One region of the Kitasatospora sp. NPDC057015 genome, then DNA from elsewhere that is predicted to be linked to it. Evidence: riboswitches for the same ligand, from Rfam matches in the RefSeq annotation. Region 1 holds a riboswitch; each other region holds the start of a gene.

Region 1 (7,330 bases):
CTCGGCGGCCTGCTCCTGCTCCTCGTTGAGCTTGTCGATCTGCGCCTTCACGTCCTCCTTCTTGGAGGGCGTGGTGGGCGCGGCGTGCGCGCTCATCTGGGCGGAGAGGGCGACCGCGGTCGCTGCGGCAGCGGTGAGCACGGTCACCCGTGCGCGGCTCGGCTGCTTCGGACGGCGGTGGGAGGCCAAGGACCGGCTCCTTCTTCCTGCGGGCTCACCCGGACGAGTGAGTATCCGGAAAATAGGTTTGACGCCAGACCCTAGTGAACATCAGGCCTTTCCGCCACTCCCGCAGGGCCGCCAACCCGAGGCCAGGGCCGGGAATTCACCTGATCCACACACCCGCGCCACCCGACACCCTCCCGAGCCCCTGAACAGCTGTCAAGCAGCACCCCGAAGCCGCCGCCCCGACCCCCGGCCGATCCCCCGCCCCCGGCGCCCGGCCCCTCCGTCCCGACCGCCCGCGGACCCGCCCGCCCACCTGCACGACCGCCGGGAGAGCACCCGGGTCAGGCCCGGGCCAGCCGGTTGAGCAGCAGCACCGAGCCCACCGGGCGCGCGCCCGCGTTGCGCACGCCGTCCGCGACCTCCCGGTCGGTGGAGACCACCACCACCGGCCGCCCCTGCGGCTCCGCCCGCACCAGGCGCCGGATCAGCTCGTCCGCCGTCTCCCCCGTCCGGCTGAACCGCACCCGGACCCCGCGCGGCGGCGCCATCATCACCGGGACGTCGAGGTCCTGGCCGTCGAAGACGCAGGTGACCTCCGCCTGGGTGCGCTGGGCCAGCATCGCCAACCCGCCGAGCAGCCTGATCCGCTGCTGCTCCAGCGGAAGTGCGGGGTAACCGGTCTTGGTCACGTTGTAGCCGTCCACCACCAGGTGGACCTGCGGGATCGCCAGCAGCTGGTCCAGCAGCGCGGGATCGTCCTCCGACAGGGCCCGCCGGGCCACGTCGTGCGGCGAGGCCGAGGCCGGCTCCACCGCCTCCACCAGGTCGGCCGGGTGGATCCGGGCCACCGGCAGGGCCAGCTCCCGCTGCAGCCCCTGCGCCGACTGCAGGACGGTGTCCAGCAGCAGCCGCAGTCGCATGTCCTCCACGCTGCGGCCCTCGCGGGCCGATCGCCTGCCCTGCTCCACCGCGGTCTCCAGTTCGGAGATCCGGTGCCGCAGCCGGCGGGTCTCGCCCTCGGCGGCGCTGCGCTCGGCGCCGGAGGCGGTGCGCAGCGCGTCCAGCTCGGCGGCGAGCTTGCGGGTCTCGGCCTGCGCCCTGCGGGTGTCGCTCTCCAGCGAACGCACCTTCTTGCGCAGCGACTCCGCCTCCCGGCGCACGCTCTCCGACTCGGCGCGCTGGCGCTCCAGGTCCGTCCGCGCGGAGGCCCGCAGCTCGGCCAGCTCCGCCTGCAGCTTCTCGGCCAGCCTCGCCGACTCGGCGGCCGCGTCCTCCGCGCCGGCCCGCTCGGCGAGCTCCCCCGCCTGGGCGACCAGCCGGGCCCAGCCGGGCGGGCGCAGCAGGTACGCGGCGGTGGCGACGTCCATCGGGTCGGCGGCGCCGGGCACGTTGCCGGCCTCCAGCGCCCTGACCAGGTCGGGCTGCCCCAGACGCAGCCGGTCCGCTATCCGCACCCGGAACGCGGGCTCGGACTCCAGCGCCGCGGCCAGCGCGGTGGCGGCGTACTTGGCCCGCCGGGCCGGGGTGAACTTGGCGTACTGGCGCAGCGACAGCGGGAGGTCGGCGATCGGCAGGCCGCCCAGCGCGTCGGCGGCGATGCCGACCACCCGGCGGCGCACGCCCTCCGGCAGCGGGCGGTCCAGTTGCTCGCCCGCGCGCTCGCCGGCGCCGTCCCCGTCAGTGGCGTCCGCGTGGACGTGGGCGTGCGCCTGGGCGGCGTCGTCCCGCTCGCCGGTGCCCGCGTCGTCGATCGCGCCCGGGTCCGCGTCCGCCGAGCCGTCTACCGTGCCCGTGCCCGCCGGGGCGCCCCCGTCCGCGTCCTCGGTGCCGGCCGGGACGCCCTCGACCGCGTCCGGGGGCCGCGCGTCCACAGCGGGCGGCTGCCCCTGCGGTCCGGCGGGCTCCCTCGCTGCGTCCACCACGTCCTCGGCTCCGATCCTGTTCTGCGGGGTGCTCACGGCCCACTGCCGCTGCCCTGAAACTCACCGCTCTCTGCAATTGTCCCTGTACGGTGCCCCGCACCGCGCCACGCCACACTCCGGGCGGGCGGGCGCCGGTCGGGCCCCCCGCCGGGCCCGGGCCGGGGGCGGGGCCGCCGGGGGGGCCCCCCGGCGCGGGCCCAGGGCGGGGCGGCGGGGGCGGCCCCGGGGCGCCGGCGGGGCCCGGGCAGGGTGCCGGGGCCGCGGGCGGGCCGACCGGCCGCTGCCTCAGGCCTGCTCGGCGGCCTCGGCCTCGGCGCCCGGACGGTCCACCAGCTCGACCTGGTCGACCGCGTTGCACCAGCGGCAGCGCACCGACTCGACGGTCTCGGCCAGCACCTCGGTCTCCTCGACCTTGGACTCGCCCGCCAGGTCGAAGTGCAGGTACTCGACCACCCTCGCGGTCCGGGTCACGTCGAAGCGGGTCAGGTTGCCGCACAGCGTGCAGCGCCAGCGGGTCTCTGCGGTCAGGGCGGGGACGGTCATCGGGGGGTCCTCTCGGCGGTTCCCTGGTCTGGGCGGGAGGCGCTCCCCCCGGAGCCCGGCGTCGGCGGCGGGAGGCGGGGAATGCCCGCCCCCCAGCCTATTGCCTGGGGCCTGCGCACCCGCCACCGGTCCGGATCATGCTCCGCGGTCACCCACACGCAGTACGGGCCGGTGTCGCCGCCGCACGGCCGAGGAATGCTCACCCTCATGGCGATCCCGGTCCTCGACCCCACCGGCGCGCGGGACGGGCGCCCGGCCGTCCCCGTCCCCGTGGTCACGTACGCCCTGATCGCCCTCAACACGCTGGTGTTCCTGCTCGGCCCGGCAGCCGGTCTGAACCCGCTGTACGGCTCCGGCCAGGCCCGGGTCTGCGCCGAGCAGCGCTACGAGCAGCGGTGGGGGGTGATCCCGGCCGAACTGCTGGAACACCGCCCGCTGGAGGCCGGGCGGATCGTCCAGCCCGAGTCCTGCGTGCTCGCGCCCACCCCGGGCAAGTCCCCGGTGCTCTCGGTGCTCAGTTCGCTGTTCGTGCACGCGAGCTGGCTGCACCTGGTGGGCAACATGCTCTTCCTCTACGTCTTCGGCGCCGGCGTGGAGGAACGGCTCGGGCGGGCCCGCTTCGTCCTCTTCTACCTGACGGTCGGCGCCCTGGCGACGTACGGCTACGCGATCGCGGAGGTGCACTCGGCCGACTCGACCCGGGTGCTGGTCGGCGCGTCGGGGGCGATCGCGGGCGTCCTCGGCGGCTACCTGCGGCTGTACCCGAAGGCCAGGGTGACCACGCTGGTGCCGCTGCTCCTCTTCCTGCCGCTGCGCTTCCCGGCCTGGCTGGTGCTCGGTCTCTGGTTCGCGCTGCAGTGGTGGTCGGTGCGCTCGGCCGGGTTCGCGGGCACCGAGCGGCCGCCGGGCTGGACGAGCGTCGCGTACCTGGTGCACGTGATCGGCTTCGCCGCGGGCTTCCTCTTCACCTGGGCCGCGCGGGCCGCCGCCCGCCGGGGCCCGGTGGGCCCGCCCGCCACGGGCTGAGGACGCGGGCCGCCAGGGCGCCGGTCGGCGGCGCGCTGACGCCGGGCGGGGCGGCGGCTACGCTGACGACACCCCACAAAGGAGCAGCAGAGTGATCACCGCCATCGTCCTGATCAAGACCAGCGTCGACCGCATCCCGGAGATCGCCGAGGCGATCACGGCCATCGAGGGTGTCAGCGAGGTCTACTCGGTGACCGGCGGCTACGACCTGGTGGCGATGGTCCGGGTGCGCAGGCACGACGATCTGGCCGACGTGATCCCCGGTCAGCTCAACAAGGTGCCGGGAGTGGCGCACACCGAGACCCAGATCGCCTTCCGCACGTACTCCCAGCACGACCTGGAGGCGGCGTTCGCCCTCGGCCTCGACGAGTAGCCGGGCCGGCCGGTGCCGGCGCCAGGGCCGGCACCGGTGCCGCGGGCGCCTGGTCAGCCGGCCCGGCGGGTGTCCGCGACGCAGCGCCCGCCCTCGCTGCGGTAGTTCCAGGCCGCGCCCTCGGTGACGAGCTCGCGGACCGCGGTCAGGAACCGGTCCACGTGCTCGTCCGGGGTGCCGGCGCCGAAGCTGACCCGGATCGCGTTCAGGCTGCGCTCGCCGGGCAGCGAGGCCTCCGGCGCGCCGCACTCCGACGGCGGGGCCTCCTCGCCGCCGAGCAGGGTGCGCACCAGCGGGTGGGCGCAGAACAGGCCATCGCGCACGCCGATGCCGTACTCGGCGGAGAGCGCCGCCGAGAAGTGCGAGCTGTTCCAGCCCTGGACGACGAAGGAGAGCACGCCCACCCGGGCGACGTCGGTGAGCAGCGGGGTGTCACCGAACAGGCTGAGCACCCGGACCTCGGGGATCTCGGCCAGGCCGGCCTTGAGACGGGCGATCAGCTGCTGCTCGCGGGCCTCCAGCGCGTCGAAGCCGGCCTCGGTCAGCGCCCGGCAGGCGGAGGCCACCGCGTAGGCGCCGATCACGTTCGGGGAGCCGGCCTCGTGCCGCGCCGGGCCGGAGTGCCACTCGACGGCGACCGAGCCGTCCACCTCGCGTGCGACGGTGCGGGTGGCACCGCCACCGGCCAGGTACGGCTCGGCGGCGTCCAGCCAGTCGCTGCGGCCGGCCAGCACCCCGGAGCCGAACGGCGCGTACAGCTTGTGTCCGGAGAAGGCGACCCAGTCGACCCCGAGCTCGCGGACCGAGACCCGGTGGTGCGGGGCGAGCTGCGCGGCGTCCAGGACGACCCGGGCGCCGTGGCGGTGGGCGGTCTCGGTGAGCTCGGCGACCGGCCACAGCTCGCCGGTGACGTTGGAGGCGCCGGTGACGCAGAACAGCTTCGGGCCCTCGCCGGCGCCGGCCAGCGCCTCGTCCAGCGCGGCGACGGCGTCGGCGTGCGAGCGGGGGGCGCGCAGGTAGCCGACCTCCAGGCCGTCCCGGCGCCAGGGCAGCAGCGACGCGTGGTGCTCGGTCTCGAAGACGAAGACCCGGGTGCCGGCCGGCAGGGCGCCCGCCAGCAGGTTCAGCGAGTCGGTGGTGGCGCGGGTGAAGACCACCTGGTCGCCGTCCCGCAGGTCGAGGAACTCCTCGACGGTGCGGCGGCTCTGCTCGAACAGGTCGGTGGAGAGCTGCGAGAGGTAGCCGGCGCCGCGGTGCACGCTGCCGTAGTAGGGGGCGTACGCGGCGACGTCGTCCCAGACCCGCTGGAGCGCCGGGGAGCTGGCGGCGTAGTCGAGCGCGGCGTAGCCGACCTTCTCGCCGTTGGCCAGCGGGACCTGGACGTCCTGGCCGAGGACGGCGAGCGGGGCGCAGAGTTCGGTGGTGGTCACGGACATGTTGATGCACTCCTCTGAGGTAAGGACCCCGGGAGTGCGACTGTGCCGGTGGTCCGCGCTTGCCACGCGGACGGTCTGCCGCGCGGCCCGGTCCTCACCCAGGGCACCCCGCCACGGACGGAGGGTTGCCGGACAGCAAGCTGGGGCTTGTCGCTGTCACTCATGACCTGGCGAAAACTCTAGGCGGCGCCCGCCTGGTGGTCAAACAACAGTCCGCCATGTGGACAGGCCCGCCCGGCGCGGGGGCACGGCGAAGGCCCGCGGAGCACGGCTCCGCGGGCCCGGTGCGGTGATCGCCGCCGGCCGCCCGGCGGCACGCGCGGCTCCGGAGCCCGGCCGGCGCCGGACACCCGCTCAGCGGCGGGCGGTGGCCTCGGCCCAGTGCTTCAGCACCGACTGGGCCGCGCCCGAGTCGACGGCCGCGGCGGCGCGGACCATGCCGGCCGCGAGCTGCTCGGCGAGCGGGGCCTCGGTGAGGTCCAGGGCGACCAGCGCGGCCGCGGTGTTCAACAGGACGGCGTCCCGTACGGGCCCGCGCTCGCCGGCCAGCAGCCGGCGGGCGACCTCGGCGTTGTGGGCGGCGTCGGCCCCGCGCAGGGCCTCGATGCCGACCAGCTCGATGCCGACGTCGCGCGGGTCGAAGGAGGTCTCGGTGACGACCCCGCCCTTCACCAGCCAGACCCGCGAGGTGGTGGAGATGGTCAGCTCGTCCAGGCCGTCGTCACCCCGGAAGACCAGGGCGGTGGCACCCCGGCGGGCCAGCACGCCGGCGATCAGCCCGGCCAGCCGGGTGTCGAAGCAGCCGATGGCGTGCGCGTCCACCCGGGCCGGGTTGGTGAGCGGGCCCAGGATGTTGAAGGCCGTCGGCACCCCGAGGTCACCGCGGGCGGTGGCGGCGTGCCGCATGGCGGGGTGGAACCTGGCGGCGAAACAGAAGGTGAGGCCGACCTCCTCGGCGATCTCGGCGACCCGTCTGGCACTGAGGTCCAGGTTGATGCCGAGCTTCTCCAGCACGTCCGAGGAGCCGCTGGAGGAGGAGGCGGCGCGGTTGCCGTGCTTGACCACCTTGGCGCCGGCGGCCGCGGCGACGATGGCCGACATGGTGGAGATGTTGACCGTCTTCGCGCGGTCCCCGCCGGTGCCGACGATGTCGACGGCCGGGCCGGGGATGTGCAGCGGCTCGGCGTGCTCGTACATCGCGGCCACCAGGCCGGTGATCTCGTCGACCGTCTCACCCTTGGCCCGCAGGGCCACCATGAAACCGGCCACCTGCGCGGGGCTGGCCGCGCCGCTCATGATCTGGTCCATCGCCCAGGCGGTGTCGTCCTGGGTGAGGTCCTCGCCCCTCAGGAGTGCCGACAGGAGGTCCGGCCAGGTGCGGACCACCTGCACGGGGTCGTTGCCGCCGTTCGCAGGGTGCGCGTTCACCATGGCCGACTCCAGCTCTCGTCAGTGTCACCGGAAGGGCTCCGGAAACAAGGAGGCCAGCCTATCCAGCGGCGCACCGGGCCCGCCCCCGTCGCCGCTCCCCTTCTCTAGTACTGAGACGAGCCACCGGTGCCGCGACGACGCACCGGCACCGGGACGGGCCGCTCCCACCGGGAGGGGCCCCGGCCCCGACCTGAGCGCACGGGAGCGGGCGACGGCCGGGCGGGCGCCCCGGGCTCCCGCCCGGAGCGCCCGGGGTGCCGGGCCGCCGGGGCCGTCAGCGGGCGGCCGGGGTCCGGCCCGCGATCCGGTTGCGGAGCAGGGTGGCGGCGGCCTCGGCCAGCGCCACCGGGTCCACCGGGTGGGAGATGGCGGCGTCGGCCCGGCTCCAGGCGGCGAGCCAGGAGTCCTGCGGCCGGCCGATCAGCACCAGC
Region 2 (7,330 bases), on a different contig from region 1:
TCGTGGAATTATTCGGGTCATGACCCCTGCTCCGAACCCGGAACTGCGCAACCAGCGCTCCCACCGCGCGATCCTCGACGCCGCCCTCGAACTCGCCCTGCGCGACGGCTACGCAAAGGTCACCGTCGAGGGCATCGCCCAGGCTGCCGGGGTCGGGAAACAGACCATCTACCGCTGGTGGCCGAGCAGGGCCGCGGTCGTCCTCGAAGCGCTCAACGCCCGCACCGGGCCGGCCTCCCAGGTGCCCGACACGGGTGACGTCGAGGCCGACATCACAGCCACCGCGCAGGCCGTCGTCCGCCTGCTCGGCACGGACCTCGGGACCGTCTGGCGCGGCCTGGTCGCCGACGCGCAGGGCGACCCCCGCCTCGCCGAGGAACTGCGCCGGACCTACTTCGAACCCCGGATGGCGCGCTGGCAGGAGCGCCTCGAAACGGCCGTCGCGGCCGGCGAACTGCGTACTGACGTCCCCACCCGCACCATCGTCGAACTGCTCTTCGGCCCGGTCTACTACCGGCTCCTCATCATGGGACCCGACACCCTCGACCCGGAGAACACCGCCGCCCGCGTCGACTACCTGCTCAACGGGGTCAGGAAGCGCTGACCCTCGGCCGGGGCGCGACCGGCGGAGGCGCAGGTCAAGGGAGAACCAGCCGGTCCGCTGCCCGACCCCGTCCGCGACGGCTGGCCCGGGCTCGGTGTCGCCGATTCGTCGGCCGGGGTCGCCCGGGTGCTCCGGGCCCACGGTGCGGACATCTCCCGGGCCGCTGCCCTGCCGGGGTGTGGCTGACGGTCGGCCACCGGGTCCGGGAGGTGCGAGCGACGCCCGACCGGGAGCGCGGCGACTGGCCCGCGGCCATCGCCCGGCAGCACGGGAGCTGTCCCACGTGCCCCACGCCCTGGACGTCCAGACCGAGGAGACGGGGCACCTGGTGCCGGCGGTCGACGTGTTCCTGTGGCTCCTGGCCTGCAGTGGACCCGCCGTGCGATGCGCCGTGACGGGCCCGTTCAGTAGAAGTCATCCCGGTGGCGCATGGGATTGACGGCATCGCGGCGCTGCTGCTGGAGGTCGGCCGTCCGGGCTGCCTCGATCTCCCGCAGGTGCGCCTGACTCTGTAGGGTCATCATCGACCCCAGCGCGTGACGCCCGGTCAGCGGATTGTCCACACAGGAGCGGTACAGCGCGGCGGCCCGACCGGGGTCCTGGTAGAGGGTGCGGTAGAGCTCGGCCGCGCGGTACTGGGCGTACGGGTGCTCCCGTGCGGCCGCCGCCAGAAAATACTCCATCGCCTGCTCCGCGGGGGCACGGGTGAGGGGCAGCAGCCGCTCCAGGTACAGCTCCCCCAGGGTGAGCATGGCTTCTGGCTCGCCCAGTCCGGCCGCCACGCCGTACCAGCGGGCCGCCTCGTCGAGCGACTGCGCGATGCCCGCTTGGGGGCAGCCGCGGTGGTGGAGTACGGCGAGGTAGTAAGCGGCCCGCGGCGAATCCGGGCTCGCCCGCAACCGCTGCACCGCACTCGCATACCTCCCCTCCACGAAGTCGACGTGCCCCAGAAGCTCCACGGCGCCACTGTGACCGGCATCCGCAGCGGGTTCCAGGAAGAAGACAGCCGCCGCACGGTACTGCGCACCGTTCCAGCACTGCAGGCCGATCCGGTAGTACTCCTCGGCGGTCACAGGCTCGCGTCCGTCCACCGTGAAGTCGATCCCCTGCCACCGCACCACGGCACCGTCTCCCTCGTCCCGACCCACCGCGGCGGGGCGGCCACGGAACTGCGCCACTCGTCGGTTCCGGTGGCCGAGGTGGGTGTCTGCGGCTCATTGTGCCCCAGCACCGGGAAGGCCGAACCGACGGTGGAGCACTGCCATGGTGCCGGGCGTCGGGGTGGGCGGCCCTCTGGATCGCGGCCTGGCGGTGGAGCGCGGCCATGACCCCGGGGGAGAGGCTGATCCAGGCCCGGCCGGCCTCGGTCTTCGGCTTCCGGAGGTGAATCTTCCCGTTGTCGATCGCGGCGAGGGTCCAGCGGACGTAGAGCTTGCGGTCCATGAGGTGGACGTCCGACCAGTGCGGGGCGAGAACCTCACCGCGGCGCATGCCGGTGCCGAGCATGACCTCGAACAGGTCGGTCAGCTGGTCCGCGTACTGCTCTGCACCGTGCTGCAGGAAGGTCGCGGCCTGCTCGGGGGTCCGGCAGGTGCGCTCGGCTGCGCGGGGCTTGGGCGGCACGGAGTGCTTGGCCGGGTCGTAGCGCAGCCGCCACGACCGCACCGCAACGTTCAGCGCGTTGCGCAGGGTGGACACGGCCCGATGGACGGTGACACGCCCGCGCTGGGCCTTCAGCTGTGCGGTGACCCAGGCGCCGATGTGCTCCGGGCGCAGGCCGAGGGGCCGGAGGTGGCCGAAGGCGGGCAGGATGAGCGCGCATGAGCGCCGTGGGCGAAAACGGACGTCTATGTACGAAGCAAAAGCTGACGATGCCTCAGGTGCGAGGGGATCCGCAATTGGCGAGACGCGGATGACTCCTCTAATTCGCCTGCAAATAAGAGTGGTTGAGCAACAAAAAGTCGAGACGCTGAAATCTCGACTATCGGCAATAGTTGAACCCCTTAACTCGGGGGTCAAGGGGTCTTCGCTCCTGTGGGTCTCGATAACAGGTCGGCGTTCCAGGCTGGAGGAGAAGAGCTCAGTACGCATGATCGGACATCGCGCAGGCGAGCATGCCTGTCGATCGGCACTGTCGGTCGAGGTGTGGAGTCTGGTCGAGCGTCCCAGGGGGGTGGTCCGTGCGGTGCGGCGTGTCGGTGGTTGAGGATTTCTCGGCCCTCGGGTGGGGGCTCGGCGGCGGGGGATCTGTCCCGCATAGGGTGGGGCCAGTCGATGATCGTGCGCACCAATAGGAGACCCGATGAGCCCCACCCCTGCCCCCGACGCCCTGCTCCCGGTCGCGGTGATCGGTCTCGGGGACATCGCGCAGAAGGCCTACCTCCCGGTCCTCACCGCACTGCCCGGTCTGGACCTGCGGCTGATGACCCGTGACCGGGCGAAGCTCGACCGGATCGGCGACGCGTACCGTCTCGACCACCGCTACACGGACCTCGGCGACCTCATCGACAGCGGCGTGCGCGCCGCCTTCGTCCACGCGGCGACCGACCAGCACGTGCCGATCGTCGAGCGGCTGCTGACGGCGGGCATCGACGTGTACGTGGACAAGCCGCTCGATTACACCATCGCGGGTGCCCGGCACCTGGTGGACCTTGCGGAGAAGGCCGGCCGCTCCCTGATGGTGGGTTTCAACCGCCGTCATGCTCCCTCCTATGTCCAGGCGAAGGAGCGTCCGCGTGACCTGATCGTCCTGCAGAAGAATCGCGAGGGTCTGGCGGAGGCTCCTCGGTCGCTGGTCTATGACGATTTCATTCACGTGGTGGATTCCTTGCTGTTCCTGGTGCCGGGCGAGGTCGAGCACGTGGACGTCCGCTCGCGGGTCCGCGGCGGCCTGCTGGAGCATCTCGTCCTGACGCTCGCGGGCGACGGTTTCACCGCGCTCGGGATCATGAACCGGATGTCCGGTTCCACCGAGGAGATCCTGGAGGTCTCCGGCAGCGACTCGAAGCGCGAGGTCCACAACCTCGCCGAGGTCATCGACCACCGCGGCCAGCCCACGGTCCGCCGCCGGGGCGACTGGGTGTCCGTCGCCCGCCAGCGCGGCATCGAGCAGGTCGTGCTGACCTTCCTGGACGCCGTCCGGGCCGGCAAGACCCTCGATGCCCGCGACGCGCTGCGCACCCACGAGCTGTGCGAGCTGATCGTCGAGCGGATCGAGTCGGCCTGAGCCGGCGGCGGGCTCGGCCGGTCGGGGCAGCCCCGACCGGCCGAGCCCTGGCCGATCGCCGGCCGATGCGTGTCCGAAGGCGCCCCGAGGTCCCACGACCGGCCGGTGGAGCGGCCACCGGCCGGGGGCGGATGGGCGCCCGCCAAACAGGGTGCCGTGGACAGGCATTGACGCCGGGTTACCCGGTGATCTACGGTTCCAGCGCGCCACGAGTTCCGGTGTCCAAGCCCTGGCTGGCCGGACGGCAACCCCCCTGACGCGGCGGGGTGCTCCAGGTGAAGGCACGGCGGACATCCCGTTCCGCAAGCGCGATCGCAGCGGCCGCAGGGCCGGCTGCCAACACCAGGAGGTCGGTATGCGGCTGTTTCGCCGTCGCCACATCGACCTGTTGCTGGTCTCCAGCGCGCTCTGTCGTCACTGACCACCGTACGGCCCGACGGCCGGACGATCCCGGTGACCGACCTCTTCGCGACAGGCCACGCCCGACCCCGGGCCCCCGGCCTGCTCGCGTCCATCACGCGTGCTGGAGCAGCGAATTCCCATGTCTACTTTCACCGGCTCGGCCGGACAGTCCTTCCGTGTCCTCTCCCTCGGCACCGCGGTGCTGGTGGCCCTGACCGCCTGCACCAGCGCCCGGAGCGGGTCCGGCGACGGCGGCGGTTCGGCGAAGGCCCTCGTCATCGGGACCACCGACCAGGTGACCGGCCTCGACCCGGCGGGCTCCTGGGACGCGGGGTCGGGCACGATCGAGAGCGAGGTGTACGCGACCCTGCTCACCGCGAAGAACGGCTCCTCGGACGTGTCGCCGGACTTGGCGGCCGGCATCGCGCTGACCGACCCGACCACCTACACGGTCACCCTGAAGCCGGGCCTCAAGTTCGCCAACGGACACGAACTGACCTCCTCGGACGTCAAGTTCAGCTTCGACCGGCAGCTGAAGATCGCGGACAAGAACGGCCCCTCCTCGCTGCTGTACAACCTCCAGTCGGTGGCCGCGCCGGACCCGACCAAGGTCGTCTTCACCGTCAAGTCGGCCAACGACACGCTGTTCCCGCAGATCCTCTCCACCGCGGCCGGCTACATCGTGGACGAGGAGGTGTTCCCCGCGGACCGGATCCTGGAGGACGCGGCCGTCATCTCGGGCCAGCCCTGGAACGGTCCCTACGCGATCGGCAGCTACGACAAGAACTCGCTGGTCTCCTTCACCGCGAACAGCGCCTACCAGGGCCAACTGGGCACCCCGAAGACGAAGAACGTCCAGCTCAAGTACTACACGGACGCCAGCAACCTGAAGCTCGACGTCCAGCAGGGCACCATCGACGCGGTCTACCGCACGCTGCCCACCACCGACCTGCAGGACCTGTCCACCAAGCAGGGGATCGTGGTGCACACCGGCTCCGGCAACGGCATCCGGTTCATCGTCTTCAACCTCAAGACCCAGCCCTTCGGTTCGGCCACCCAGCAGGCCGACCCCGCCAAGGCGCTGGCGGTCCGCCAGGCCGTCGCGGACTCGGTCGACCGGGCCCAACTCGCCTCGCAGGTCTACAAGAACACCTTCCAGCCGCTCTACACCTCCGTCCCCGACGGCATCACCGGCGCCACCCCCGCCCTCAAGTCGATCTACGGCGACAAGCAGGGCGGCCCGGACAAGGCCGCGGCCGCGCAGCGGCTGGCGGCGGCCGGGGTGAGCACCCCGGTGGCCCTCAACCTGCAGTACAACACCGACCACTACGGCTCCTCCTCGGCGGACGAGTACGCGCTGGTCAAGACCCAGCTGGAGGCCACCGGCCTGTTCAAGGTGAACCTCCAGTCCACCGCCTGGGCCCAGTACGGCAAGGAGCGGGTCGCCGACCAGTACCCGCTCTACCAGCTCGGCTGGTACGCGGACTACCTGGACGCCGACAACTACCTCTCCTCCTTCTACGCCGACAACAACTGGGTCAACAACGGCTACAGCGACCCCGCGGTGCTGGCGCTGATCAAGCAGGAGGAGACCGAGACCGACCCGGGCAAGCGCACCGCGCTGATCAAGCAGGCGCAGGAGGCGACCGCCGCGGCGGTGCCGCTGGTGCCGCTGCTCCAGGGCTCCACCGCGATCGTCACCCGCAGCGGCGTCAGCGGCGTGCCGGACCAGCTCACCAGCGCGTACCAGTTCCGCTGGGCGGAGCTCGCGAAGAAGTGACCGTCCACACCCAGGACACCCCCGGCGCCGTCGGTTCGACCGGCGGCGCCGCCGGGTACGCCCTCACCCGCTACCTGATCGTCCGCTTCCTCCTCATAATCCCCACCGTCCTCGTCCTGGTCAGCCTCGTCTTCTTCCTGATGCGCGCCACCGGCGACCCGATCACCACCGCCTTCGGCGACCGGCTGACCCCGGACCAGCTGCACGCCAAACTGCACCAGGCGGGCTACGACCGGCCGCTGTTCACCCAGTACCTCGACTACCTGCGCGCCACCCTGACCGGTGACTTCGGCACCACGGCCACCGACAACCGGGCCGTGTCGGAGGTGCTGCGGAACTTCGGTGCGGCGACCGTCGAGCTGTCCTGCTACGCCCTGGTCGTCGCCCTGGTCGTCGGCCTGCCGCTGGGCATGATCGCCGCCTCCTACCGCGACCGCGCGCCCGACGTCGCCCTGCGGCTGTTCGCGATCCTCAACTACGCGACCCCGGTCTTCTTCCTCGGGCTGCTGCTGAAGCTGGTGTTCGCCATCTGGCTGGGCTGGTTCCCGGCCTCGGGCCGGGCGAGCATCGACGTCCAGCTCCAACTGCAGGACCAGACGAGCACCACCGGCGTGTACCTGGTCGACGCCCTCCGCAGCGGCGACGCGGGGGCCGTCACGGACGTGCTGAGCCACGCGGTGCTGCCCGGCCTCGCACTCGGGCTGCTGGTCGCCGGCGTGCTGCTCCGGCTGGTCCGGACGAACCTGATCGGCACCCTGTCCGCCGAGTACGTGGAGGCCGCCCGCTCCCGCGGGGTCGGCCGGCTCCGACTGGTGACCAGGCACGCCACCCGGCCGGCCCTGATCCCGGTCGTCACCGTGTTCGGTCTGCAGGTCGCCGGACTGCTCGGCGGGGCGGTGCTCACCGAGACCACCTTCGAATGGAAGGGCCTCGGCTACGAACTCGCCCACTACCTGACGGTCCGTGACTTCCCGGCCGTGCAGGGGATCGTGGCGCTCTTCGCCGTGGTCGTCGCGTTGACCAACTTCCTCGTCGACGTCGTCGCGGCGCTGATCGACCCCCGAGTGAGGTACTGAGTGGCGGACAACCTGCTCGTGCGGCCGGCCGCCGGGCCGCGCCGACGACGACTCCCGCTGCCCGGCGGGGCCCGCGGCAGCGTCGGGCTGCAGCGCGCGATGCTGCTGACCGGCGCCGCGCTGACCGGCCTCTTCCTCCTCGCGGCCCTCCTCGCCCCGCTGCTCGCACCCTACGGATACGCCCAACTGCGCAGCGGTACCGAGCTCTTCGGATCCCGGCAGCACCCGAGCGGCGAGCACCT
Region 3 (7,330 bases), on a different contig from region 1:
TCGCCGCCTTCGACTTCGACGGGACGCTCGCCCCGATCGTGCCCGACCCCGCCCGGGCCCGCGCCCACCCCGGCGCGGCGCCCGCGCTGGCCGCACTGGCCGCCGCCGTGGGCTCGGTGGTCGTGGTGACCGGCCGGCCGGCCGGGCTGGCGGTCGAGTACGGCGGCTTCGCCCGGGTGCCCGGGCTGGTCGTGCTGGGCCAGTACGGCGTCGAGCGCTGGGACGCGGACAGCGGCGAGGTGCGGGCGCCCGAGCCGCACCCCGGTGTCGCGGCGGTCCGCGCACTGCTGCCGGCTCGGCTGGCGGACGCCGGTGCCCGCCCCGGCACCTGGGTGGAGGACAAGGGCCGGGCGCTGGCCGTGCACACCCGCCGCGCCGACACCCCCGAGGCGGCCCTGGAGCTGCTCCGGCAGCCGCTGGCCGCACTGGCCGCCGAGCACGGGCTGATGGTCGAGCCCGGGCGGCTGGTGCTGGAGCTGCGCCCGCCGGGCGTGGACAAGGGGGCGGCGCTGAGCGCCTTCCTGCGCGAGCGCGCGGCCCGCTCGGTGCTGTACGCCGGGGACGACCTGGGTGACCTGGCGGCCTTCGCGGCCGTGGAGAAGGGCCGCTCCGAGGGCGTGCCGGGCCTGCTGGTCTGCAGTGGCGCGGTGGGCGACGCGCCGGTGCGTGAACTCGCCGACCGGGCGGACCTGGTGGTCCCCGGCCCGGCCGGCGTGGTGGAGCTGTTGGAGCTGCTGGTGCGGCGGCTCGGCGGGAGCCTCAGCCCAGTGCGTTGAGCTGGTCGAGGAACCACTGCTGCGGCGGCAGCGCGGTGGCCGCCGCGGCCAGCCGCTTGGTGCGCTCGGTGCGCTCGGCGGCGGGCATGGTGAGGGCGGTGTGCAGTGCCTCGGCGGTGGCGATCACGTCGTACGGGTTGACGCTGATCGCGTCCTCGCCGAGTTCCGCGTGCGCGCCCGCCTCCCGGGACAGCACCAGGGCGCAGCCCGCGTCGGAGACCACGGGGACCTCCTTGGCGACCAGGTTCATGCCGTCCCGGATGGGGTTGACCAGCGCCACGTCGGCCAGCCGGTAGGCCGCCAGGGACCGCGGGAAGTCGTCGTTGACGTGCAGGATCAGCGGCTGCCAGGTGTCGGTGCCGAACTCCTCGTTGATCTCCCCGGCGATCCGCTCGACCGAGGCCGTGTACGCGCGGTACTCGGCCAGGTCGGTCCGCGAGGGGTAGGCGAAGGCGACGTGCACGACCCGGTCCAGCCACTCGGGCCTGGTCCGCAGCAGGTGCCGGTAGGCCAGCAGGCCGCGGACGATGTTCTTGCTCAGCTCGGTGCGGTCCACCCGGACGATCGTGCGGCGCTCGCCCACGGCCGCCCGCAGGGCGGTCAGCCGCTCCTCGACGTCGGGCCGGTGCGAGCGCTCGCGCAGGAAGTCGGCGTCGGCGCCCAGACCGTGCACGCCCAGCGCGGTGGTGCGGCCCGCGTGCGTGACGGTGAGCGCCTCGCGGTCGACCTCGGCGCCGAGCAGGTCGGCGCAGCAGTCCGCGAAGGCGAGCGCCCAGCGGCGGGTCAGGAAGCCGGCCCGGTCGGCGCCCAGGATGCCGGTGAGCACGGCCTCGGCGACGTCGTCCGGCAGCATCCGGTAGTAGTCCGGCGGCGCCCACGGGGTGTGCGAGAAGTGGCCGATCCGCAGGTCGGGGCGGCGGGCCCGGAGCAGCGCGGGCACCAGGGACAGGTGGTAGTCCTGCACCAGGACGGCGGCGCCCGGGGCGGCCTCGGCGGCGAGCGCGTCGGCGAAGGCGGTGTTGTACTCCTCGTACGCCTGCCACTCGGTGCGGAACCCGGCGTCGAAGGCCGGTTCGGTCGGTGTGGCGTAGAGCAGGTGGTGGACGAACCAGAGGGTCGAGTTGGCGACCCCGTTGTAGGCCCGGGCGAAGGTGTCGGGATCGATGTCCAGCATCCGGACGGCCTGTCCGCCGACGTCGTGCCCGGCGCGGTCGAGCCGGCCGTCCGGGGCCTGCCGGGCCGCCGTCCGGTCGGCGTCGCCGAGCGCCGCGCAGACCCAGACCGCCGAGGGGTCGTCGATGGCGGAGAGCCCGGAGACCAGGCCGCCGCCGCCGCGGCGCAGGTCCAGGCCGCCGTCCTCGCGTCGGCTGAAGGACACCGGACCGCGGTTGGACGCCACCAGGACGGGGGCGCTTCCGGTCGTACTCGAACGTGCCGTCGTGAGATCGCCCATGATGGGAACCTTGCCGTGGTCCGGCGCCCCCAAACGTCCCTTCACGCGGTGTGACGGCTCACATACTCCGCGACCGTGTGCATCGGCGGCCGCTCCAGCGCGCCGACCGGGTGGGTGCGGGCGGTGAAGCCCCCGCCGGTCCGGGTGAACTGGGTGAGCAGCGGGTGCACCAGGTCCGCGGAGGCCTTGAGCCGGTGGGTGCGGTCGAGGCGTTCCAGGGCGGTGCGGTAGATGGTCGCGGCCATCCTCCCCAGCGCCTGGCTGTCCTGGTGCCGGTGGTGGCGGACCCCCACGTCGACCTGGGCGAGCGCGTCCAGCCCGGCCGTCTCCAGGGCGTCCACCAGCAGGCCGAGTTCCACGCCGTAGCCGGTGGGGAAGGGCAGCCGCTCCAGCAGCGAGCGCCGGGCCGCGTACTCCCCGCCGAGCGGCTGCACGAAACCGGCGAGTTCCGGCCAGTGCAGGTTGAGCAGCGGGCGGGCGACCAGCTCGGTGACCCGGCCGCCGCCGATCGGGTCGACGGTGCCCTCGCCGGCGCCCGGCAGCTCGTACGGGCGGTCGTACATCGCCTTGACCAGCTGGATGCCCGGATCGGTCAGCAGCGGGCCGACGATCCCCGACACGAAGGCGGGGTCGAACTCGCGCAGGTCGGCGTCCACGAAGCAGACGATCTCGCCCGAGGTGACCAGCAGGGAGCGCCACAGCACCTCGCCCTTGCCGGGTTCGGCGGGCAGCCGGGGGAGTATCGCGTCCCGGTGCACCACCCGCGCGCCGGCGCCGGCGGCGACCTCGGCGGTGCGGTCCGCCGAACCGGAGTCGACCACGACCAGTTCGTCGACCAGCGGGAGACGCTCCATCAGCTCCCGGCGGATCGTCGAGACGATGGCGCCCACCGTGGACTCCTCGTCCAGGGCGGGCAGCACCACGCTGATCGTGCCGGCCCGGCCGGCCGCCTCCTTGGCGGCGAGCAGGTCGCGCACCGGTCGGTCGGCCGCGCTCCAGGACCGGCGGCGCAGCCAGGAGGCCACCTCCGGGAGAAGCGCGGGGGGCAGCTCGGCAGGCACGGCACACTCCTTGGTGGGCGCCCTCGATGGCGCGCGTCGGTGGGGCACTTCGCGTCGGTCGGGCATCTCGCGTGGCGGACGGACCGCTTCACGGTTGACGCCTTCGGATACAGTCTTCGTACAGCGCTTAGACCTTCGCACGCCGGGGTCGCCCGCTGCGCAGGACCACAACTTCACAGAGCTCATCCAGAGGGACTGAGGGAACGGCCCGTCGACGTCCCGGCAACCTTCTCGCACGGCCGTTTCGCGGCCCGGCGGGACAGGTGCCAATTCCGTCCTGTGGCGCGCCCGCGTCACGGGGAAGATGAGGAGAGAGGCCTCCGCCATCATGGCTATCACCGCGACCAACGCTTCCGGCGCCGCAGACGTGACCGACTCCGTCGACCTCGGCCCCGCCATCGCACTCTCCTGTCGCGAGTGCGGCACCCGCTTCCCGCTCGGCCCGAGTTTCGCGTGCCTGGAGTGCTTCGGCCCGCTGGAGATCGCGTACGACTTCGGCTCGGCCGGCGCGGACGAGCTGCGCAAGCGGATCGAGGCCGGCCCGGCGTCGATCTGGCGCTACGCCCCGCTGCTGCCCGTCCCCGCGGACGTCGCCTCCAAGCCGAACCTGAACCCGGGCTGGACCCCGCTGGTGAAGGCCGACAACCTGGGCCGCGAGCTCGGGTTCACCGCGCAGCTGCACGTCAAGGACGACTCGGGCAACCCGACGCACTCGTTCAAGGACCGCGTGGTGGCCTGCGCCATCGAGGCGGCCCGCGCGTTCGACTTCACCACCCTCTCGTGCTCGTCGACCGGCAACCTGGCCGGCGCGGTGGGCGCGGCGGCCGCCCGGGCCGGGTTCAAGTCCTGCGTGTTCATCCCGCACGACCTGGAGCAGGGCAAGGTCGTCATGGCCGGGGTGTACGGCGGCGAGCTGGTCGGCATCGAGGGCAACTACGACGACGTGAACCGCTTCTGCTCGGAGCTGATCGGCGACCCGGCCGGCGAGGGCTGGGGCTTCGTCAACGTCAACCTGCGGCCGTACTACGGCGAGGGTTCCAAGACCCTGGCGTACGAGATCTGCGAGCAGCTGGGCTGGCGCCTGCCGGAGCAGATCGTGATCCCGATCGCGTCGGGCTCGCAGCTCACCAAGATCGACAAGGGGCTGCAGGAGCTGATCAAGCTCGGCCTGGTCGAGGACCGCCCGTACCGGATCTTCGGCGCCCAGGCGGAGGGCTGCTCCCCGGTGTCGGCCGCCTTCAAGGCGGGCCGTGACGTGATCCGCCCGGTCAAGCCGAACACCATCGCCAAGTCGCTGGCCATCGGCAACCCGGCGGACGGCCCGTACGTGCTCGACATCGCCCGTCGCACCGGCGGCGCCGTCGAGGACGTCACCGACGCCGAGGTGGTCGAGGCGATCAAGCTGCTGGCCCGGACCGAGGGCATCTTCGCCGAGACCGCGGGCGGGGTGACCATCGGCGTGCTGAAGAAGCTGGTCGAGACCGGGCAGCTGGACCCGGCGAAGGAGACGGTCGCGATCAACACCGGCGACGGTCTCAAGACCCTGGACGCGGTGGCCGACGCCGGTCTGACCGTGACCATCCGCCCGACGCTGGAGTCCTTCCGGTCGGCCGGCCTCGCGTCCGCCTGATCCCCCATCACGCTAGGAGAGCCACCGCCATGAGCGCCAACGTCCGCATCCCGACCATCCTGCGCACCTACACCGGCGGCGCCGCCGAGGTGGCCGCCGAGGGCGCGACCCTCGCCGAGGTCATCGCCGACCTGGAGAAGAACCACGCGGGCATCGCCGCCCGCGTGCTCGACGACACCGGCAAGCTGCGCCGCTTCGTCAACATCTACGTCAACGACGACGACGTGCGCTTCGCCGAGGGCCTGGCAACCGAGATCAAGGACGGCGCCAGCGTGTCGATCATCCCCGCGGTGGCCGGCGGCTGCTGACCGCCCCCGCCGCCCGCGCCGGCACCCGCCGGCGCGGCCCCGCAGGTCCCGTCCGCCGGGCCGCTCCGTCCCGCCTTCCCCGGTCGCCCCGGGAGGGCCGGCGGGGCGCCGGTGGACCGAGCCGCCTTCGTGTCCGGAATTCAATTCTCCGGTCGTGAAGGCGGCTCGCCGCGTTGGGGTGGGAATTCGGCCGTCCGAGGCGGAGTAAAGTGTCGGACAGCTGATGACCGGGCCCCCTCCCCCGCCAGCCGATCGCCGCCCCCGTGGGCGCCCCGCACGTTCGTGTCCCGTCCGGCCGCTGAGACCGGCTCACATGTCGTGCCCGTGAAAGATGTCAGGCAGGCGTCAGAATTCCGGCCGCTATTTGCGGCATTCGTCCGCTATGCCCGGCGTGATATGCCGAATTTCTCCGCATGCATCCCGTATTGCGCCTCGACGGCTGCCGCGAATTCCCGCTGGCTGGGCCTGTTGCAGAGGGCTTCGATACGGATACATTCAGCCGCGATCGACGCATTCACCCGCTCGACGACCACCGTCCGGTGGCCCATGGCGGGCGGCTGCGGCGTGCACGGCTGCGCTCAGGGGGGGTTCCCCGGGCCGGCCTCAAACCAGACCCGGGCCCGCGACCTGCGGGATCCGTGAAGGGCCAGCACAGCACTAGGGGAGTTCGGAATGGCTCAGGGCACCGTCAAGTGGTTCAACGCGGAGAAGGGCTACGGCTTCATCGCGGTCGACGGTGGTGCGGACGTGTTCGTCCACTACAGCGCGATCCAGATGGACGGCTACCGCACCCTCGAGGAGGGCCAGCGGGTCGAGTTCGAGATCTCCCAGGGACAGAAGGGCCCGCAGGCGGACATGGTCCGCGCGGCGGTCTGACCCTTCCGGACCCAGGAGCCTCGGCTCGGCCCACGGGCTGGTGATCCGCTTCGACCGACGGGCCCGTACGACGTGAGTCGTACGGGCCCGTCGGCATGTCCGGCCCGGGTCGTGCGTATCGGAGGCGTCGGCGGGCGGCCCGGCGGGCGGCGGGGGCCGCGGGAGCGGCGCGGGCGGGGCGACGCGCCCGGCCGGATCGTGGGTGGGGCTTGCACTCGCCATGCCGGAGTGCTAATCATTGGCGTTAGCACTCACAGCTTGAGAGTGACAACGGACCGGGTCGGTGAGGCCCCCGGGAGCGGTAGGGGAAAGGACCCCCGCACACCAGGGCCGTCCGTCGCGGGCACCTTCCGGTCCGAGCATTCACCGCCGTCTCGGAGGACCACTTCACATGGCAAAGATCATCGCGTTTGACGAGGAAGCTCGCCGCGGCCTTGAGCGCGGGATGAACCAGCTTGCCGACGCTGTCAAGGTGACGCTCGGCCCCAAGGGTCGCAACGTCGTCCTTGAGAAGAAGTGGGGCGCCCCCACGATCACCAACGACGGTGTCTCCATCGCCAAGGAGATCGAGCTCGAGGACCCGTACGAGAAGATCGGTGCCGAGCTCGTCAAGGAGGTCGCCAAGAAGACGGACGACGTCGCTGGCGACGGCACCACCACCGCCACCGTCCTGGCCCAGGCCCTGGTCAAGGAAGGCCTTCGCAACGTCGCCGCCGGCGCCAACCCGATGGCCCTGAAGCGCGGTATCGAGAAGGCCGTCAAGGCCGTCTCGGACCAGCTGCTCGCCCAGGCCAAGGACGTGGAGACCAAGGAGCAGATCGCCTCCACCGCCTCCATCTCCGCCGCCGACACCCAGATCGGCGAGCTCATCGCCGAGGCGATGGACAAGGTCGGCAAGGAAGGCGTCATCACCGTCGAGGAGAGCAACACCTTCGGTCTGGAGCTCGAGCTCACCGAGGGCATGCGCTTCGACAAGGGCTACATCTCGGCGTACTTCGCCACCGACCTGGAGCGGATGGAGGCCTCCTTCGAGGACCCCTACATCCTGATCGCCAACTCCAAGATCGGTTCGGTCAAGGACCTCCTCCCGCTGCTGGAGAAGGTCATGCAGAGCGGCAAGCCGCTGGTCATCATCGCCGAGGACGTCGAGGGCGAGGCCCTGTCGACCCTGGTCGTGAACAAGATCCGTGGCACCTTCAAGTCCGTCGCCGTCAAGGCCCCGGGCT
Region 4 (7,330 bases), on a different contig from region 1:
GCCACGCGGTGGCGGCGGGCGGCATCGCCGGGTGCACCGGATCCGGGTGGGCGGCGAACGCGCCGACCCGGTCCGGGTGTTCGGGGGCCTGCCGCTGGAGGAGCGGATGCCCCGGAGCCCGGTGCGGGACGGTCGGTGCCGTCCCGCCCGGTGCCCAGAGCTCCGCCCAGCCGGCCGGCTCGCCCGGGTCGCAGTCGCTGAGCACCTCCTCCAGCGCCTCCCCGAGGCCGGCGGCCGGCTGCGCCGGCACCGCCCACGGTGCCCGGACGTGCCCTTCGGCCGCGCGCAGCTGCTCCGACACCACCGCGGCGGGTGCGCCGGACGCCCGCAGCAGCAGGGCCGCCCGGTGGTGCAGCGCCGCCAGCTCCTCCGGGGTCATGGCGGCCAGCAGGTCCCCGCCGGCCGTCTGGTGACGGAACCCGCCGTCCCGGAAGAGCCCGGCGGAGTGCAGCAGGTAGGACGCCCGGGGCAGTGACTGCGGTGCGAGCAGAAGCAGTTCGGCCAGCAGCTCGGGCTCGGCGGCCCGGCCGAGCACGGCCACGCCGCGGGCGTAGCGCAGGGCCAGCGGGTCCATCCGGTGCAGGCAGTTCATCAGCCCCCGCCGGTAGTTCTCCCCCACCACCAGCTCGTGCCGTGCCCCGTCGGCCTCCTGGTCGGCCAGCAGGGCCTGGACGAGCAGGGGGTTGCCCCCGGTCAGCGTGTGCGCCTCGGCCGTCAGGCGCAGTGCGGCATCCGCGCCGAAGCGCTCGCGGAGCAGGTCGCTGATCAGGCCGGCCGGCAGCAGGGCGAGCCGGAGCCGTTCGTGGTGCGGCTGGCTGGCCAGTTCGACCTCGAAGAAGGGGTTCGGCGGCGTCATGGTCTCGCGCGAGCCGAGCACCGTCAGCACCCGCGAGGTGCGGGTGCGCCGGACCAGGTAGAGCAGGAACTCCAGCGAGCGGGCGTCGGCGTCCTGGCGGTCGTCGACGGCGAGCAGCAGCGGCACCCGCTCGGCGAGTCTCAGGATCAGCGAGCAGAGCCCGTGCAGCGCGCGGGGCGTGAGCCGGGGGCTGCCGTCGTCGGCCGGGGTCGCGGTGGTGTCCAGCAGGCGTGCGGCCTCGGCGTCGGCGGCCGGGTCGAGTCCGGCGCTCTGGAACAGCTGGTGGACGATCCCGAACGGGAAGTCCCGCTCCAGCGGCGATCCGGCCGCCGACAGCACGCGGACCCCGTGGTCGGCGGCGGTGTCGGAGAAGGCGTGCAGCAGTTCGGTGCGGCCCGTCCCCACTGCTCCGCCCAGGGCGACGACGCCGCCCCGGCCGCGCAGCGAGCGGTCCAGGGCATCGTGAAGAAGCCGCAACTCGCCGTCACGGCCTGAGAGTTCGGATCTATGGACAGGACGCGCGGGGCGCGCGGGGGACGTGAGCATCCGCTCTCCTGGAGCAGGGCGCACGACCGGGCCGCGCAACGCTGCGCTACCCGTCGTACGAGAGGCCGGAAACGAGGTGCGTCAGTGGCCCGACAGGGCCCGTGGGCATGACGCGCGAACCGGACCGCGACCCTCTACGGGGTGCGGCCGAGTGGCCTCAACGACAGAGTGAGCTGGCACTGCGGACGAGGTCGACGGCCAGCCTGGCCACCAGTCTGAGCTGAACGGCACGGCTGCCGTGCACGCGCTGCATGACCGTCTCCATCCCCCTGTGTAGCCGGGGCACCTGTGCTTGCGGCATGACACCCATGCCACCCGGCTTATCCCCGGCGGCACCCCGCCACAGTGGAGGGTTGCCAGTCAGCCGGCCGGGGCCCAAAGCTGACATTCTTCGCCGCTGCGAGTGTACGAATGCCCGAACGGCCCCGTCAATCGATGTTCGGTCACGCCCTGTCACGCAACAGGGCTTTGACCCGCCGGTAACACGGCCGACCATCCCGGCGGGCGGGGGAGCACGAGCCCACGGCGACCCGGGCCCGAGGTGCCGGCCGCTCGGGGCAGGAGCCGCCCGGGCACCACTCGTCCCCCGCCGGCGGGGCCGGCGGGGGGAGCGGGTGGGTACGGCGCCCGCGGCACCGACGTCCGTGCCGTCAGGGCTGCGGCGGCTGGTCCTCGCCGGGCATCGACTGGTTGCCGAGCTGGTCGTTGATCTTCTGCTGAGCGGTGTCGACGTGGCCGCTGTACTTGCCGCCGGTCTTGTCGTCGACCATGTCGCCGGCCTTGTCGACCCCCTTCTGCGCGGTGTCCTCGTGCCCCTTCATCATGCTTTTGAGCTTGTCGAGCATGGACATGATGTGACCTCCGTCTTCGGTGACCAACTACGTCCATGGTCGACACGAGATCCGGAATCGGCATCCCGGCGGGCTGCGCCGCCCCGGCCCGCGGTCCGCCGGCACCCCCGGCGGAAGGCCGCCGACCAGCCCGTTTCCCCGCACTCCGGCCGCCCTCCGCCCATGGCGGGCCCGGCCGGGCGCCCCCGCGCGCGCCCTCAGGCCGACTGCCGGACCACCAGCGAGGGCTCGAAGATCACCGAGGTGGCGCCGCGCTCGGGCCGGGCGATGTGGTCGAGCAGGATCCGGGTCATCTCCGCGGCCATCTCCTCCACCGGCTGGCGGACGGTGGTCAGCAGCGGCCGGCCCGCGGTGGCCGCGCTGCTGTCGTCGAACCCCACCACCGCCACGTCCTCCGGGACCCGCCGCCCGTGGTCGCGCAGCACCGCCAGCGCGCCCTGCGCCATCAGGTCGTTGGCGGCGAACACCCCGTCCACGTCCGGGTGCTCGATCAGCAGCCGGGTGATCGCCCGCTCGCCGCCGGCCTGGGTGAAGTCCGCCTCGGCGTGCGGCAGGTACGGCAGCCCGTGGCGGGCCATCGCGTCGTGGAAGCCGGCCAGCCGGTCCCGGGCCGCCCGGACGTCCGAGGGGCCGGCGATGGTCACCACCCGGCGGCAGCCCCGGGCGTGCAGGTGGTCGGCCGCCAGCCGGCCGCCGTCCCGGTTGGCGAGGTCGACGCAGCTGATCGGCAGCGGACTGTCGGGCCGGCCGAACAGCACCGTGGGGACACCGGCCTCCAGCAGCAGGGCGGGCAGCGGGTCCTCGGCGTGGGTGGAGACCACCATCGCGCCGTCCGCGTTGCCCTGCCGCAGGTAGGCGAGGGCCTGCTCGCGGGCCTCGGGGGCGTCGGCGAGCATCAGCACGGGGTGCAGGCCCTGCGGGCGCAGCGCGGTGAAGACCCCGCTGACCACCCGCCCGAAGAAGGGGTCGGTGAAGACCTCGGTACCGGCCTGGCCGTCCGCCTCGGCGCCCGCGCCGGAGACGACCAGCGCCAGGGCCCCGGCCCGCCGGGTGACCAGCGAGCGGGCGGCGCCGTTGGGCACGTACCCGGTGCTGGCGATCGCCAGTCGGACGCTCTCCTGGATGGCGGGGTCGACGTTGCGGATGCCGTTGATGACCCGGGAGACGGTGGCCCGGGAGACGCCCGCGACCCGGGCCACGTCCTCCAGGGTCGTGGACCGGTTGACGGCGGACCGGAGGGCTTCGCTCATGGTGACTTTTATAGCACGATGGGAGAGCGCTCTATCCATGAAAGTCACAGCTCGGAGCCGTTCCTCCGGAGCCGATCGGGCCCGGGCGGGCAGCGCCGGAGCGCGCTCCGGCACCGGAATGCGCCCGGACAGCCCCGGTACGGGCCCGCCGGGAAACGTTTCCCGTCACGCGACGTGCTCCTTCCAGCAGATCATCACGGTGGTCGCGACCGTCACCGAGACGTTCGGCCGGCTCCGCGGCGGCCTCCCGAAACGCTCCGGGAGCCCGTGCACGTCGACCGTCAGCACGAAGTCGTCCTTGCGCACCACCGTCGAGCCGTCCGCCCGGGTGAAGGCGGCCTCGCCGAGGCCGTCGACGGTCGTCACCGGCCCGGCACTGCCGCGCAGGCCCTCGAAGTGCGCGCCGGCGGTGGCCCGGTCGGCCAGCTCCTTCACCGTGAGCAGCAGCGTGCCCTCGGGGTAGGCGTACGTGCAGGTGTACAGGTGCTGTGCCCAGGTCCCGCTGGGCGGGGTCGTGGTCTCGGTGCCGAAGGCCCCGGCCAGCTGGGTGGGCACGCTGCCCGCGCAGACCATCAGGGCGGCGGGCGAGGGGCCGAGGTCCACGCCCCCGGCGGTACCGGGCGCGGCGGCGCCCGTGGTCGGCGCCGGGCCCGCGCCGGGCCCGGCCGGTGCGCCGCAGGCGGCGGCCAGGGAGAGCAGGAGCACGGCGGCGGCCCGTGACAGCGGCCGGCGGGGCCGGGTGGTCATGAGGTCTCCTTCGGAGCGGGTGGGGCCGCGGTACGGGCCGTGCCCACGACCGGCCCCGCCGGAGCGGGGGCGGTCGCGGGCACGGGTCGGGCGGTGGGGACCGTCAGGGGAGCAGGTACTGCGCGTTGAGCACGGCGCCCTTGGCGGGCTGGTTCTGGTCGTAGCCGCGCGGGTCGCACTGGAGTCCACCGACGATGCAGTGGTTCACCATCGCGGCGAGCGTGGGCGCCTCCCAGGCGTTGAAGAAGTCGTAGTGGAAGGAGAAGCCCCGTCCACTGGACAGGTGGAGCTGAGACATGTTCGCGGTGTTCACCGGGAACGCCACCTTGAACTCGATCATCGGCAGCGCCACCGGGTGGGTGGCCGGGCAGACCCCGCCGACCGGGTAGGCCATGTGGCTCTTGTGGTCGGGGGTGTCCAGGTAGAGCCCGTTCCAGCAGCTCGGTGCCTGGTAGCGGACGCCGACCTGGCCGCCGCCGGGGCAGTCGACCGGCAGGTCGACGCTGTGGTAGCCGGTGCCGCACTCCCAGCCCGCGACGTAACCGGGGTCGGTGGCGAACTGGGTGGCGGTGGCCGACGGGCTGCCGACCACGAACCGCAGGCCCGGCGGGAACGGCCGCACGCTGGTGTAGTCGTTCACCGAGCTCTTGTAGTAGATGGTCTGGAGACCGACCGGGTTGACCACCGTCGCCCCGTCGTACATGGAGGGCATCCAGTAGCCGGAGCGGTCGGCGGGGGCCAGGCAGCTGCTGGCGCTCGTGTTCAGCGAGGCCAGGGTCGAGGCGGCGTTGGTGTTGGTGGCCCCCATGAAGGTGTGCAGGTGGGAGGCGCCGGCCTGGCCGGGGAAGACGATCGGGTCGTCCGGCAGGTTGTGGGACGCCGAGCAGTTCGCCTGGAACTCGTGGAAGTAGGCGTGCGGCGGGTTGTTGGTCGACGGGGTGACCCCGGTGACCTGCGGGTTGGCCAGCACGTAGCCGCTGGTCGAGGTGCTCACCTGGCCGAACACCTTGAACTCCAGCAGCGAGTACCCGTACTGGGTGCCGCGGGCGGTGGCGTACAGCCGGATGTAGCGGCCGCTGCCGGTGACGTTGAGGTTCTGCACGCCGCCGGTGGCGGTGGTGGTGGAGTAGACCGTGCTCCAGTTGCTGGCGTCCGGGGACACCTGCAGCTGGAAGGCGCTGGCGTAGGCCGCCTCCCAGTCCAGCTCGACCTTGCTGACGGCGGCGGTGCCGCCGAGGTCGATCTGGATCCAGGACGGGTCGGTCCAGGTGCTGGCCCAGCGGGTGTTGAGGTCGCCGTCGACGACCGCGCCGGCGGGGAAGTTCAGGCTCTCGATGGACGAGGCCGTCACCGGGCGGGACGCGGAGATCAGCGGGTCGCCGGCCGCGGCGGCCTGCTGGGCCGTTCCGGAGAGGCCGGTCAGGGCGAGGACGGCGGCGAAGGCCACCGCCAGGGACGTGCGGCGCGGTCGGCCGCGGGACAGGAAGCGGGGTCGCATCGGACCTCCAGGTCGAACGGATGGGTGGGGGCCCTCGGGGCCGGGAGGAGTGGGGATCGCCCCGGCCCCGAGGGGGTCTGGATCAGGCGTGCGCCGGGCCGTCGGGGCCTAGGCGTAGACGCCGAACTCGTAGAGCGAGTCGCCGTAGGCGGTGCCCCGCTGCGTGATGTTGATCCGGACGTACCGTCCGCTGCCGGTGGCGTCGAAGTCGTCGATGCCGCCGGTGCCGGTGGTGGTGGAGTAGACGGTCGCCCAGTTGGTGCCGTCGTTGGAGGTCTGGATCTGGTACGCCTTGCCGTAGGCGCCCTCCCAGCCCAGCTGGATGTGCTTGAACGAGGTGACGGCGCCGAGGTCGATCCGCACCCACTGCGGGTCGGCCCACTCGCTGGCCCACCGGGTCGACCAGTTGCCGTCGGTGGCGTTCGACGCCGGGTACGGCGCGCCGTTGCCGACCGCCTGGAAGGTCGAGGCGGTGGTCGGCTTGTTCAGCGCCACGTTCGTCCCGTTGACCACCGGGGCCACCACGCGGAAGGACTTCGTCTCGATGCCCACGTTGCCGTGGCCGTCGTACGCGTAGACGTAGACCTTGTACACGCCCAGGTTCTTCGGGGCGGTCGCGGTGAACCGGCCGTCGGCGGTCTGGGTGAACCTGACCTGGTCGAACCCGGTGCCGCCGCCCGCGTACTTGGCGCAGTAGAGCAGCTGGTAGCGGATCAGGTCGCCGTCGGGGTCGGTGGTGGTGGTGCTGATGTTGAACGTGCCGCCGGCCGGGACGGTCGCGGTGTTGCTCAGCGTCATGTCGGAGATCACCGGAGGCGTGTTGGTGCCCACGTTGCCGTTGTAGTCCTTGGCCACCGAGTAGAAGCTGAGGCGCTTCCAGCCGGACGGCACGGTGTTGTACCAGACGCCGCCGAAGTCGTTCTCGGTGCCGTAGTGGAAGACCGTGGCGCCGAGCGCGACGCCCTGGTGGCCGGTGATGCAGCCCCAGTTGGACAGGTAGGCGTCACGCTTCTTGATGTCCGAGGGCTCGGTGGGCACGCCGTTGGCGTCGTTCGGGACCTCCCACTCGCCGTCCTCGCCGGACTCGGTGATGATGTACGGCTTGGTGTAACCGCCGCTGATCCAGTCCGCCTTGACGTTGCAGACCGAGCCGTAGGAGTTGACGGCCAGCAGGTCCAGGCTCGGGGTGTAGTCCTTGTAGTACTTCCAGGCCGCGGTGTACGCGTCGGTGGAGGTCACCGGGTGGTTGGTGTCGATCGCGTGGATCGCCTGGGTGACCCGCTCCACGTACTTGGCGTAGGCGACCCGCTGCTGCTCGACCGTGGTGCCGTTGTAGGCGTGGTCCTGGGTGGTGAGGATGACCTCGTTGCCGACGTCCCACATCAGCACGCCGGGGTGGTTCCGGTAGGTGGTCACCCACTGCTTGATCTGGTCGAGCGTGCTGTCCATGTACGCGGTGTCGTTGACGTAGTCGGCGCCCTGGTTCAGCCAGAAGCCGTTGACGACCTTGATCCCGTGCGCGGCCGCGGTGTCCAGCAGCGGCTTGCTGCCGGCGTCGGTGCCCCAGGTGCGCAGGGTGTTG

What was found. Region 1 has a riboswitch for S-adenosylmethionine ahead of ACFTWP_RS36310 (aminotransferase class V-fold PLP-dependent enzyme). Riboswitches for the same ligand answer to the same signal wherever they lie in the genome.
Region 2: it holds a riboswitch for S-adenosylmethionine, as region 1 does, so the genes downstream of both, ACFTWP_RS32680 (ABC transporter substrate-binding protein) here and ACFTWP_RS36310 (aminotransferase class V-fold PLP-dependent enzyme) in region 1, are expected to answer to the same signal.
Region 3: it holds a riboswitch for S-adenosylmethionine, as region 1 does, so the genes downstream of both, thrC (threonine synthase) here and ACFTWP_RS36310 (aminotransferase class V-fold PLP-dependent enzyme) in region 1, are expected to answer to the same signal.
Region 4: it holds a riboswitch for S-adenosylmethionine, as region 1 does, so the genes downstream of both, ACFTWP_RS02925 (putative leader peptide) here and ACFTWP_RS36310 (aminotransferase class V-fold PLP-dependent enzyme) in region 1, are expected to answer to the same signal.

What each region holds. Positions count from the first base shown of each region.
Region 1 covers NZ_JBHUSG010000060.1:15,533-22,862, reverse strand. Annotated here, with positions in the region: gene ACFTWP_RS36335 (NlpC/P60 family protein) at 1-189, opposite strand, end outside; gene ACFTWP_RS36330 (NYN domain-containing protein) at 510-2,126, opposite strand; gene ACFTWP_RS36325 (hypothetical protein) at 2,376-2,633, opposite strand; gene ACFTWP_RS36320 (rhomboid family intramembrane serine protease) at 2,841-3,659, shown strand; gene ACFTWP_RS36315 (Lrp/AsnC family transcriptional regulator) at 3,751-4,032, shown strand; gene ACFTWP_RS36310 (aminotransferase class V-fold PLP-dependent enzyme) at 4,086-5,468, opposite strand; SAM riboswitch class IV at 5,519-5,636, opposite strand; gene trpD (anthranilate phosphoribosyltransferase) at 5,823-6,899, opposite strand; gene ACFTWP_RS36300 (hypothetical protein) at 7,174-7,330, opposite strand, start outside.
Region 2 covers NZ_JBHUSG010000047.1:47,562-54,891, reverse strand. Annotated here, with positions in the region: gene ACFTWP_RS32700 (TetR/AcrR family transcriptional regulator) at 20-604, shown strand; gene ACFTWP_RS32695 (tetratricopeptide repeat protein) at 1,009-1,725, opposite strand; gene ACFTWP_RS32690 (hypothetical protein) at 1,868-2,428, shown strand; gene ACFTWP_RS32685 (Gfo/Idh/MocA family protein) at 2,907-3,830, shown strand; SAM riboswitch class IV at 4,035-4,145, shown strand; gene ACFTWP_RS32680 (ABC transporter substrate-binding protein) at 4,372-6,012, shown strand; gene ACFTWP_RS32675 (ABC transporter permease) at 6,009-7,088, shown strand; gene ACFTWP_RS32670 (ABC transporter permease) at 7,089-7,330, shown strand, end outside.
Region 3 covers NZ_JBHUSG010000003.1:237,931-245,260, reverse strand. Annotated here, with positions in the region: gene otsB (trehalose-phosphatase) at 1-776, shown strand, start outside; gene ACFTWP_RS04350 (trehalose-6-phosphate synthase) at 760-2,229, opposite strand; gene ACFTWP_RS04345 (glucosyl-3-phosphoglycerate synthase) at 2,271-3,290, opposite strand; SAM riboswitch class I at 3,470-3,601, shown strand; gene thrC (threonine synthase) at 3,619-4,920, shown strand; gene ACFTWP_RS04335 (MoaD/ThiS family protein) at 4,950-5,228, shown strand; gene ACFTWP_RS04330 (cold-shock protein) at 5,901-6,104, shown strand; gene groL (chaperonin GroEL) at 6,496-7,330, shown strand, end outside.
Region 4 covers NZ_JBHUSG010000002.1:273,857-281,186, forward strand. Annotated here, with positions in the region: gene ACFTWP_RS02920 (AAA family ATPase) at 1-1,402, opposite strand, end outside; gene ACFTWP_RS02925 (putative leader peptide) at 1,560-1,655, opposite strand; SAM riboswitch class IV at 1,686-1,798, opposite strand; gene ACFTWP_RS02930 (antitoxin) at 2,053-2,253, opposite strand; gene ACFTWP_RS02935 (LacI family DNA-binding transcriptional regulator) at 2,451-3,503, opposite strand; gene ACFTWP_RS02940 (hypothetical protein) at 3,669-4,250, opposite strand; gene ACFTWP_RS02945 (DUF1996 domain-containing protein) at 4,354-5,748, opposite strand; partial or broken gene ACFTWP_RS02950 (discoidin domain-containing protein) at 5,857-7,330, opposite strand, start outside.